Regions from separate parts of the Rhizobium sp. NFR12 genome, predicted to be linked through region 1. Evidence: predicted binding sites of a transcription regulator. Region 1 holds the regulator's gene; each other region holds the start of a gene.
The links. Region 1 encodes PhoB, which activates phosphate uptake and scavenging genes when phosphate is short. Its sites were predicted from a motif close to TGTCATNNANCTGTCAT; they were not measured.
Positions count from the first base shown of each region.

Region 2: a site for PhoB is predicted at 1,470-1,486, ahead of BLW69_RS06990 (UDP-2,3-diacylglucosamine diphosphatase). Genes of this name have one in related genera too.
Region 3: a site for PhoB is predicted at 1,340-1,356, ahead of BLW69_RS11225 (esterase-like activity of phytase family protein). Genes of this name have one in related genera too.

Region 1 is NZ_FNWM01000004.1:113,204-116,322, reverse strand. Features, by position in the region: gene pstB (phosphate ABC transporter ATP-binding protein PstB) at 1-671, shown strand, start outside; gene phoU (phosphate signaling complex protein PhoU) at 723-1,436, shown strand; gene phoB (phosphate regulon transcriptional regulator PhoB) at 1,562-2,245, shown strand; gene BLW69_RS16880 (DMT family transporter) at 2,227-3,119, opposite strand, start outside.
Region 2 is NZ_FNWM01000001.1:1,453,021-1,456,139, forward strand. Features, by position in the region: gene BLW69_RS06985 (NADP-dependent malic enzyme) at 1-1,321, opposite strand, end outside; gene BLW69_RS06990 (UDP-2,3-diacylglucosamine diphosphatase) at 1,540-2,355, shown strand; gene dgcA (N-acetyl-D-Glu racemase DgcA) at 2,380-3,119, opposite strand, start outside.
Region 3 is NZ_FNWM01000002.1:805,157-808,275, forward strand. Features, by position in the region: gene lon (endopeptidase La) at 1-746, shown strand, start outside; gene hupB (DNA-binding protein HupB) at 933-1,208, shown strand; gene BLW69_RS11225 (esterase-like activity of phytase family protein) at 1,400-3,119, shown strand, end outside.

The DNA.
Region 1 (3,119 bases):
ATACCGTCACTGCTTTGATCGGTCCGTCCGGCTGCGGCAAGTCCACCTTCCTGCGCACGATGAACCGCATGAACGATACGATCGAGGGTTGCCGCGTCACCGGCAAGATCACGCTCGACGGCGACGATATCTACGACAAGGAAATCGACGTCGTGGAGCTGCGTGCCCGGGTCGGCATGGTGTTCCAGAAGCCGAACCCGTTCCCGAAGTCGATCTACGAGAACATTGCCTACGGTCCCCGCATCCACGGCCTTGCCCGTGGCAAAACGGAAATGGACGCGATCGTCGAGGCAAGCCTGCAGCGCGCCGGCCTCTGGGCAGAAGTCAAGGATCGCCTGCATGAAGGCGGTACCGGCCTTTCCGGCGGTCAGCAGCAGCGCCTTTGCATCGCCCGTGCGATCGCCGTTTCGCCTGAAGTCATTCTGATGGACGAGCCGTGCTCGGCACTCGACCCGATTGCTACGGCCAAGGTCGAGGAACTGATCCACGAACTGCGCGCCAACTACACGATCGTGATCGTCACCCACTCGATGCAGCAGGCAGCCCGCGTTTCGCAGCGCACGGCGATGTTCCATCTCGGCAATCTGGTCGAGGAAAACGATACCGACAAGATGTTCACCAATCCGGATGACCAGCGCACCCAGGATTACATCATGGGCCGCTTCGGCTGATGCGGGCGCAGAGCCCGTCAGCCGCAACTGCAGACATCAAGGATCAGACACATGGTTTCGACCCATATTCTCTCGGCCTATGACGAGGAACTGAAATACCTGAACCGCCGGATCTCCGAAATGGGCGGCCTGGCGGAGCAGATGTGCGGTGACGCCGTGCGTGCGCTCGTCAACTCCGACTCGGCGCTGGCCCAGAAGGTCATCTCGGACGACGTCATTCTCGACCATGCCGAGCGCGATATCCAGGACAAGGCGATCGTCACCATCGCCAAGCGCCAGCCGATGGCGGCCGACCTTCGCGAAATCATCGGCACGCTGCGCATTGCAGCTGACCTGGAACGCGTCGGCGACCTTGGTAAGAACACCGCCAAGCGCGTGCTCGCCGTGCAGGGAACAGGCGTCCCGCGCAAGCTCGCCCGTGGTCTGGAGCATCTTTCCGAACTGGCGCTGGTGCAGCTCAAGGACGTTCTTGATGTCTTCGCCAACCGCTCCGCGGAAAAAGCCGAAATCATCCGCCAGCGCGACGAAGAAATCGACGCGATGTACACCTCGCTGTTCCGCGAACTCCTCACCTACATGATGGAGGATCCGCGCAACATCACTACCTGCACCCATCTCCTGTTCTGCGCCAAGAACATCGAGCGCATCGGCGACCACGCGACCAATATCGCCGAGACCATCTACTACATCGCGACCGGTGCACAGCCGGAGGGCGAACGTCCGAAGGACGATACGTCCAACATGCTCGGCTCCGCCGGGACATGATGCAGCTCTCCCGAAATCGCCTGCCGGTTTCGGGACGATGACTGCCAAAACCAATGACCTGAAGCAGCGCGAGCGGATCTGGCGGATCTAAGTGCGGTTCGGGACGAGTGACGGAGCAAGTCGGAATGCAGCCGAAGATCGCAGTCGTGGAAGACGAAGAGGCCCTCAGCGTCCTCCTTCGGTATAACCTGGAGGCCGAGGGTTACGAGGTCGATACCGTGCTTCGCGGTGACGAAGCGGAAATCAGGCTTCAGGAGCGCGTTCCGGATCTTCTCATTCTCGACTGGATGCTGCCAGGCGTTTCGGGCATCGAACTGTGCCGTCGCCTGCGCATGCGGCCGGAGACGGAACGCCTGCCGATCATCATGCTGACGGCGCGCGGCGAAGAAAGCGAGCGCGTTCGTGGGCTTGCCACGGGCGCCGACGACTATGTGGTCAAGCCGTTTTCGACACCGGAGCTGATGGCCCGCGTCAAGGCGATGCTGCGTCGTGCCCGACCCGAAGTGCTGTCGAGCGTCCTCAAATGCGGCGACATCGAACTCGACCGCGAAACCCACCGCGTTCACCGCAAGAGCCGCGAAGTTCGCCTCGGGCCGACAGAGTTTAGACTTCTGGAATTCCTGATGGCGTCGCCCAGCCGCGTCTTTTCGCGCTCGCAGTTGCTCGACGGCGTCTGGGGTCATGACATCTATGTTGATGAGCGTACCGTCGACGTGCATGTGGGGCGCCTCCGGAAGGCGCTCAACTTTTCCAACATGCAGGATGTCATCCGCACGGTCCGCGGTGCCGGTTACTCGATGGAAGCCTGAGCACCGCGTCTCCTAGCCGGCAGCGTCATGGCAATGACACCAGTGACGACGCAGGCGAGACCGAGCCAGGCTGTGGAGGCAAGCGTTTCGCCGAGAAACACGACGCCGATGGCAACGCCGATCGGCACCCGCAGATAGGCCTGCGCCGTCGTGCCGACGGAGCCGAGCGTCTGGACCAGCCGGAAGTAGATGACGAAGGCGAGCGCCGTCGAAAATACCGCCAGCGCCAACAGGGCGAGCATCGAATCGGCGCTGGGCGTCAGCGTCCAGGGCCGATCGACCACGAGGCTCACGGGAATAAGGATGGCGGCGCCTGCGATCAGCGATCCCGCGGCGGGCATCATCGGGTCCAGTCCCCTAAAGTTCTTGCCGAAGATGGCCGCCGCCGCATAGCAGATGGTCGCCGCCACGATGGCGAGTTGCGCCCAGAGGTTCTCACCCGATCCGGCAAGCGCCTCCATGCCGACGATCAGGCATATGCCGACAATGCCTGCGGCAACCCCAAACAGTTTAGGTCCCGAAATGCTTTCATGGCGGGTGATCAGCGCCGTCAGCAGAAAGGCGAAGATCGGCGTCGTTGAACTCAAAATGGTGGCAAGGCCCGCATCGGTCGTCTGTTCGGCCCAAGCGATGAGGGTGAAGGGGACCGCGCTGTTGAGGCATGCCTGAACCGTGAAAAGCTTCCACGTCTGCCGGTCGGTCGGCAGCTTTAATCCGCGCAGCCGAAGTGCCACAACGAGAATGAGCCCAGCGACCAGTGTTCTGACGGCAATAAAGGTGACAGGCGAAATCGTCTCCACACCGACTTTGATCAGCGTGTAGGACGCGCCCCAAAGCGTCGCGAGCGTGAGGAGCAGCAACAGATCCGTTGCCA
Region 2 (3,119 bases), on a different contig from region 1:
TCACGAAGCCGGAGCGCCAGACGAATCGGCTAAGCTGGTCGAGATAGGCTTCAAAATCCTGGATCGGACGAGCGGCGACGCCGCTTTCGGCCGCAGCCCTTGCGACGGCCGGCGCGATGCGCAGGATCAGCCGCGGATCAAATGGCGATGGGATCAGGTAGTCGGGGCCAAAGATCGGCGTTTCACCGGAATAGGCTTTCGCGGCGACGTCGGAGACTTCCTCGCGGGCAAGGGCTGCGATCGCCTTGACCGCCGCCATCTTCATTTCTTCGTTGATCGTGCGGGCGCCGCAATCGAGTGCACCACGGAAAATGTAGGGGAAGCAGAGGACGTTGTTGACCTGGTTGGCGAAGTCCGAGCGGCCGGTGCAGATCATCGCGTCGGGACGTTCGGCGCGTGCAAGTTCCGGCATGATTTCCGGCGTCGGGTTGGCGAGCGCCATGATCAGCGGCTTTTCGGCCATCTGCACCAGAAGTTCGGGCTTCAACACGCCCGCGGCCGACAGGCCGAGGAAGACGTCTGCGCCGGCGATATTGTCGGCCAGAACGCGGTTGTCGCTCTTCTGGGCGTAGATCGCCTTCCACTCGTCCATCAGCTCGACGCGGCCCTCATAGACCAGCCCTTCGATATCGTGGACCCAGATGTTTTCCTTCTTCGCGCCAAGCGACACGAGAAGATGCAGGCAGGCAAGCGCCGCTGCACCGGCGCCCGACGTGACGATCTTGACGTTATCGATCGTCTTGCCGGCCAGTTCCAGGCCGTTGAGGATCGCGGCGGCGACGATGATCGCCGTTCCGTGCTGATCGTCATGGAAGACCGGGATATTCATCTTTTCGCGAAGACGACGCTCGACTTCGAAACATTCCGGAGACTTGATGTCTTCGAGGTTGATGCCGCCGAAGGTCGGCTCGAGTGCCGAGATCGTCGAGACCATGGCTTCGATGCCCGGCGCGTCGATTTCGATGTCGAACACATCGATGCCGGCGAATTTCTTGAAGAGGACGGCCTTGCCTTCCATCACGGGCTTGGAAGCGAGCGGGCCGATATTGCCGAGGCCGAGCACGGCAGTGCCGTTGGAGACCACGGCGACCAGATTGGCACGCGCGGTGAATTCCGCGGCCATTTCCGGATTGTCGCGGATCGCAAGGCAAGGGGCGGCCACACCCGGGGAATAGGCAAGTGCCAGGTCGCGCTGGTTGCCGAGCGGCTTGGTGGCCTGGATTTCCAGTTTGCCGGGGCGGGGATAGCGGTGGAAGAAGAGAGCCTGTTCGTCGAGATCTCCGGTTACCGGCGATGGTTTCGGATTGTCGTGCCCATCCATGCTCTTATGGCTCCTCGTATCGATTTCCGTCCTGACATGCGAGTCCCCTCCTTACATCAATCGATCCATCGAGAAACTACAATATTTGCGATGCTGTCGGATTTTGCCGCCGGTTTCGGGTGGTCGCCGACTGCGGCGATCGCGCCCCTGTCATCATCCTGAAACACGAGTCTGATTTTCGAAGGGTAGGACAAGGTAGGTAACGAAGGGACGTTTCCGTGGCCGATGCAATCGAGACAAGGCATTTCAGAACCCTGTTCATTTCGGACGTGCATCTCGGCTCCAAAGCCGCCCGCACGGACTTTCTGCTCGATTTCCTGCGCTACCACGAGGCGGAAACGATCGTGCTGGTCGGCGATATCGTCGACGGCTGGCGGTTGAAGCGCAGCTGGAACTGGCCGCAGGGCTGTAACGACGTGGTTCAGAAGCTTCTGCGCAAGGCGCGCAAGGGCACGCGGATCGTCTACATTCCGGGAAACCACGACGAATTCCTGCGCGATTTTCCCGGCATGCATTTCGGCGGTATCGAGGTCGCAGACCGAATGATCTACGAGATGGCAGACGGGCGGAAATACCTGGTGCTGCACGGTGACGAGTTCGACGTCGTGGTGCGCAATGCGCGTCTGCTCGCCTATCTCGGTGACTGGGCCTATGATGCGGCAATCGCCATCAATGTCGGTCTTGCCGCGGTGCGCCGCCGCATCGGCCTGCCTTACTGGTCATTCTCCGCCTGGGCCAAGCTTCAGGTGAAGCACGCGGTGAATTTCATCGGCGAGTTTCAGAAGGTCGTCGTCGACGAGGCCCGCCGCAACAATGTCGATGGCATCATCTGCGGCCATATCCATCATGCGGTCATGGAAGACATCGACGGGATCCACTACGTCAACACGGGCGACTGGGTCGAAAGCTGCACGGCGATTGCCGAGCATCGCGACGGGACGCTGGAACTGATCTCCTGGCAGAAGATCGCGAAGACTGCGGAAATCACGACGCTGCCAGCACCGGAGACGATCAGGGGCATGCAGGCTGCGTAACGGCCTGTCGGTGCGAGGGACTCATTATCCCCAGAGGTTCGTCCGGGGCGGATAGACCAGCGATCCGTCGTATCGCAGCCCGTCCGGGCGGTCTTGCGCCAAGAGTAGCGGACCGTCGAGATCGGCGTAGTCGGCATCCTGCGCCAGAAGAACTGCGGGGGCCATGGCAAGGGAGGTTCCGACCATGCAGCCGATCATGACGGCAAAGCCCAGTCGCTGCGCTTCCTCCTTCATGATCAGCGCCTCGGTCAGCCCGCCGGTCTTGTCGAGCTTGATGTTGACGGCGTCGTAGCGGTTTCTCAAACTTGCAAGATCGCCGGTTGCGTGCACGCTTTCGTCAGCGCAGATCATCACCTTGCGGCGAATGGTGGCAAGGATTGCATCCTTGCCGGCTGGCAGCGGTTGCTCGATCAACGAGATACCGAGGGCGTCGGCCACATCCAGATGTCGGGCCAGATTGTCCTCTGTCCAACCCTCGTTGGCATCGACGATCAGACGCGAATCGGGCGCTGCCTGCCTGACCGCCCGCATTCGGCTTTCGTCATCGTCTGTGCCGAGCTTGACCTTGAGGAGAGGGCGGGCCGCATTCCTCCGAGCATCCGCGGCCATTGCCTCCGGCTCGCCAAGCGACAGCGTGAAGGCGGTGATCAGCGGCTTTTCGGCAGCTTCAATCATCGATGCGACCGATCGGCCAAGGCTTTTGGCTTCCAGATCCCACAAGGCGCAGTCCACCGCGTTGCGGGCGGCTCCCGGTCGCAGGCGCG
Region 3 (3,119 bases), on a different contig from region 1:
TGACCGAGATCATCAAGGGCAAGACGAAGTCGGTTGCGGTTACCGCTGCCAACATCTCGGATTACCTTGGCGTTCCGCGTTTCCGTCACGGCGAAGCCGAAGGTGAGGATCAGGTCGGCGTCGTCACGGGTCTTGCCTGGACAGAAGTCGGCGGTGAGCTTCTCACCATCGAAGGCGTCATGATGCCGGGCAAGGGTCGCATGACCGTCACCGGCAACCTCAAGGACGTGATGAAGGAATCGATTTCGGCTGCGGCATCCTATGTCCGCTCCCGTGCCGTCGATTTCGGCATCGAGCCGCCGCGCTTCGACAAGTCGGATATCCACGTGCACGTGCCGGAAGGTGCGACGCCGAAGGACGGTCCGTCGGCCGGTGTCGGCATGGCAACCGCGATCGTTTCGATCATGACCGGCATTCCTGTTCGCAAGGATGTCGCCATGACCGGCGAAATCACGTTGCGCGGCCGGGTGCTGCCGATCGGTGGTCTCAAGGAAAAACTCCTTGCGGCTCTGCGCGGCAACATCAAGGTTGTGCTGATCCCGGAAGAGAACGCGAAGGACCTCGCGGACATTCCGGACAACGTGAAAAACGGAATGGAGATCATCCCGGTGTCGCGTATGGGCGAGGTGATCAAGCACGCTTTGGTTCGCCTTCCCGAACCGATCGAGTGGGATGGCACGGTAGAGACTCCGGTCATTGCGACAGTTGACGGTGCCGACGACTCGTCGACAACGATCGCTCACTAAGCGGTGCCTTGAAGCCGCCACGAACTGATAAAAAAGCCGGCGAAAGCCGGCTTTTTTTGTGAAAAATCCCCAAGACCCCTTGTTTTTCAGGCTTTTTCGGAGCCTTTGGGTTGCCAAGTGCCGACGCAAAACTATTGTCGGCGCCGACCAAATGAGTCGTTCCAAAACCGTTGAAAGGGTGGAAATATGAACAAGACCGAACTGGTGTCCGCAGTGGCCGAAAAAGCCGGCCTCTCCAAGGCTGATGCCGCCTCTGCAGTCGATGCCGTTTTCGAGACTGTCCAGGCCGAACTGAAGAATGGTGGCGACATCCGCCTCGCTGGCTTCGGCAGCTTCTCCGTTTCGCGTCGCGAAGCATCCAAGGGCCGCAACCCGTCCACGGGCGCTGAAGTCGATATCCCGGCTCGCAACGTTCCGAAGTTCTCGGCCGGCAAGGGTCTCAAGGAAGCTGTTAACAGCTGATCGAAAGCATCTGGCGGCCTGCCGCCGTGATGCAAAGCGTTGAGAAGGCCCGGTGAAAACCGGGCCTTTTTCGTTGAACGGAAAGCGTGTTCGAGCCTTATCCGCAGGTCCGTTCTTTCTGCGTCCCAAACTGTCATCCGCCTGTCATGACAGTGCAGCACAAGCCGAGTGTAGTTTCACGGAGGCTTCCCATGACATTCTCGACACGCGCCGCTTTGACCGCGCTCCTCCTCGGCTCCGTTGCAGCTCCTGCCGGCGCCGAGCAAGTCTTCAACCGCATTGCATCCTTCCCGGTTGCCCAGAACCTGCCCAAGGGCGAGGACAAGGCGACCTCGTCGGAAATCATCACGGCCACCGCCGACGGCAACACGCTCATCTATTCCGATGCGCCGGGTGGCACGATCGGCTTTATCGACATCACTGACGCGAAGGCCCCGAAGGCGGCCGGGTCGGTCAAGATCGACGGCGAGCCGAACTCGGTCGCCGCAGTCGGTGCGAAGGTTCTCGTCACCATTGACCGTACCAAGGATCTCACCAAGCCCGCAGGCCAGCTCGGTGTCGTCGATATCGCCTCCCGCAAGATCGAGGCCACCTGCGATCTCGGCGGCCAGCCGGATAGCATCGTCGTCTCGCCGGATGGCACGTTTGCGGCCATTGCCATCGAGAACCAGCGCGACGAAAAGCTCAACGACGGCGCTCTTCCGCAGCTGCCGGCTGGCGAATTGCAGATCGTCACCCTGAACAACGGGGTGCCCGTCTGCGACAGCATCCGTCACGTCGATCTGACGGGACTGTCCACCGTCGCTCCTGAGGATCCCGAGCCGGAATTCGTCAATATCAACGCCAACGGCGAAATCGTCGTGACGCTGCAGGAAAACAATCACATCGTCATCGTCGACAGCAAGACCGCAAAGGTCACCGCCCATTTCACGGCCGGCACGGTTGATCTCGATGGCGTTGACACCAAGACCGACGGCGCACTGACCTTCTCCGGCAAGCTCACGGCCATTCCCCGCGAACCGGATGCGGTGAAGTGGCTCGGTACCGATCGTTTCGTTGTCGCCAACGAAGGTGACTACAAGGGCGGGTCGCGCGGCTTCACCATCTTCGACCGCACCGGCAAGGTTCTATACGACGCCGGCACATCGCTCGAATATGCCGTAGCCCGCGTCGGTCACTTCCCGGAAAAGCGTGCCAAGAACAAGGGCATCGAGCCGGAAGGGCTGGAAGCTGCGACCTTCAACGGTCAGAAGTATTTCTTCGTCCTCTCGGAGCGCGGTTCGATGATCGCGGTCTACAAGGATACCGGTGCGGAACCGGAACTGGTGCAGCTTCTGCCCTCAGGCATCTCGCCTGAAGGCGCTGTCGCCATTCCCGGCCGCAACCTGCTCGCCTCCGCCAACGAAGCCGATCTCGGCGAAGACGGCGGTGCCCGCTCGCATGTCATGATCTACGAGCTTGGCGAAGGCGCAAAGGCCTATCCGATGCTCGTCTCCAAGGATGTCGACGGCAAGCCGCTCGGCTGGGGTGCCATGTCGGGCCTCGTCGGTGATGCGGAAAAGGACGGCATTCTCTATGGCGTGAGCGATAGCGTCTATGCCATGCAGCCCTCGATCTTCACCATCGACGCCACCAAGAAGCCGGCCGAAATCACCAGCGTGGTACGTGTGACCCGCAACGGTCAGCCGGCCCAGAAGCTCGATATCGAAGGTATCGCACTCGACGGCAAGGGTGGCTTCTGGCTGGCTTCCGAAGGCGACAGTGCCAAGTTCGTTGGTCACGGCATCTACAACGTCAGCGCAAAGGGCGAGATCAAGTCCGAGATCGCGCTGCCTGCAGAACTTCTGGCAGGCGAAACCCGCTTCGGCCTCGAAGGCATCACCACAACCGGTTCCGGCGACGACCTGACAC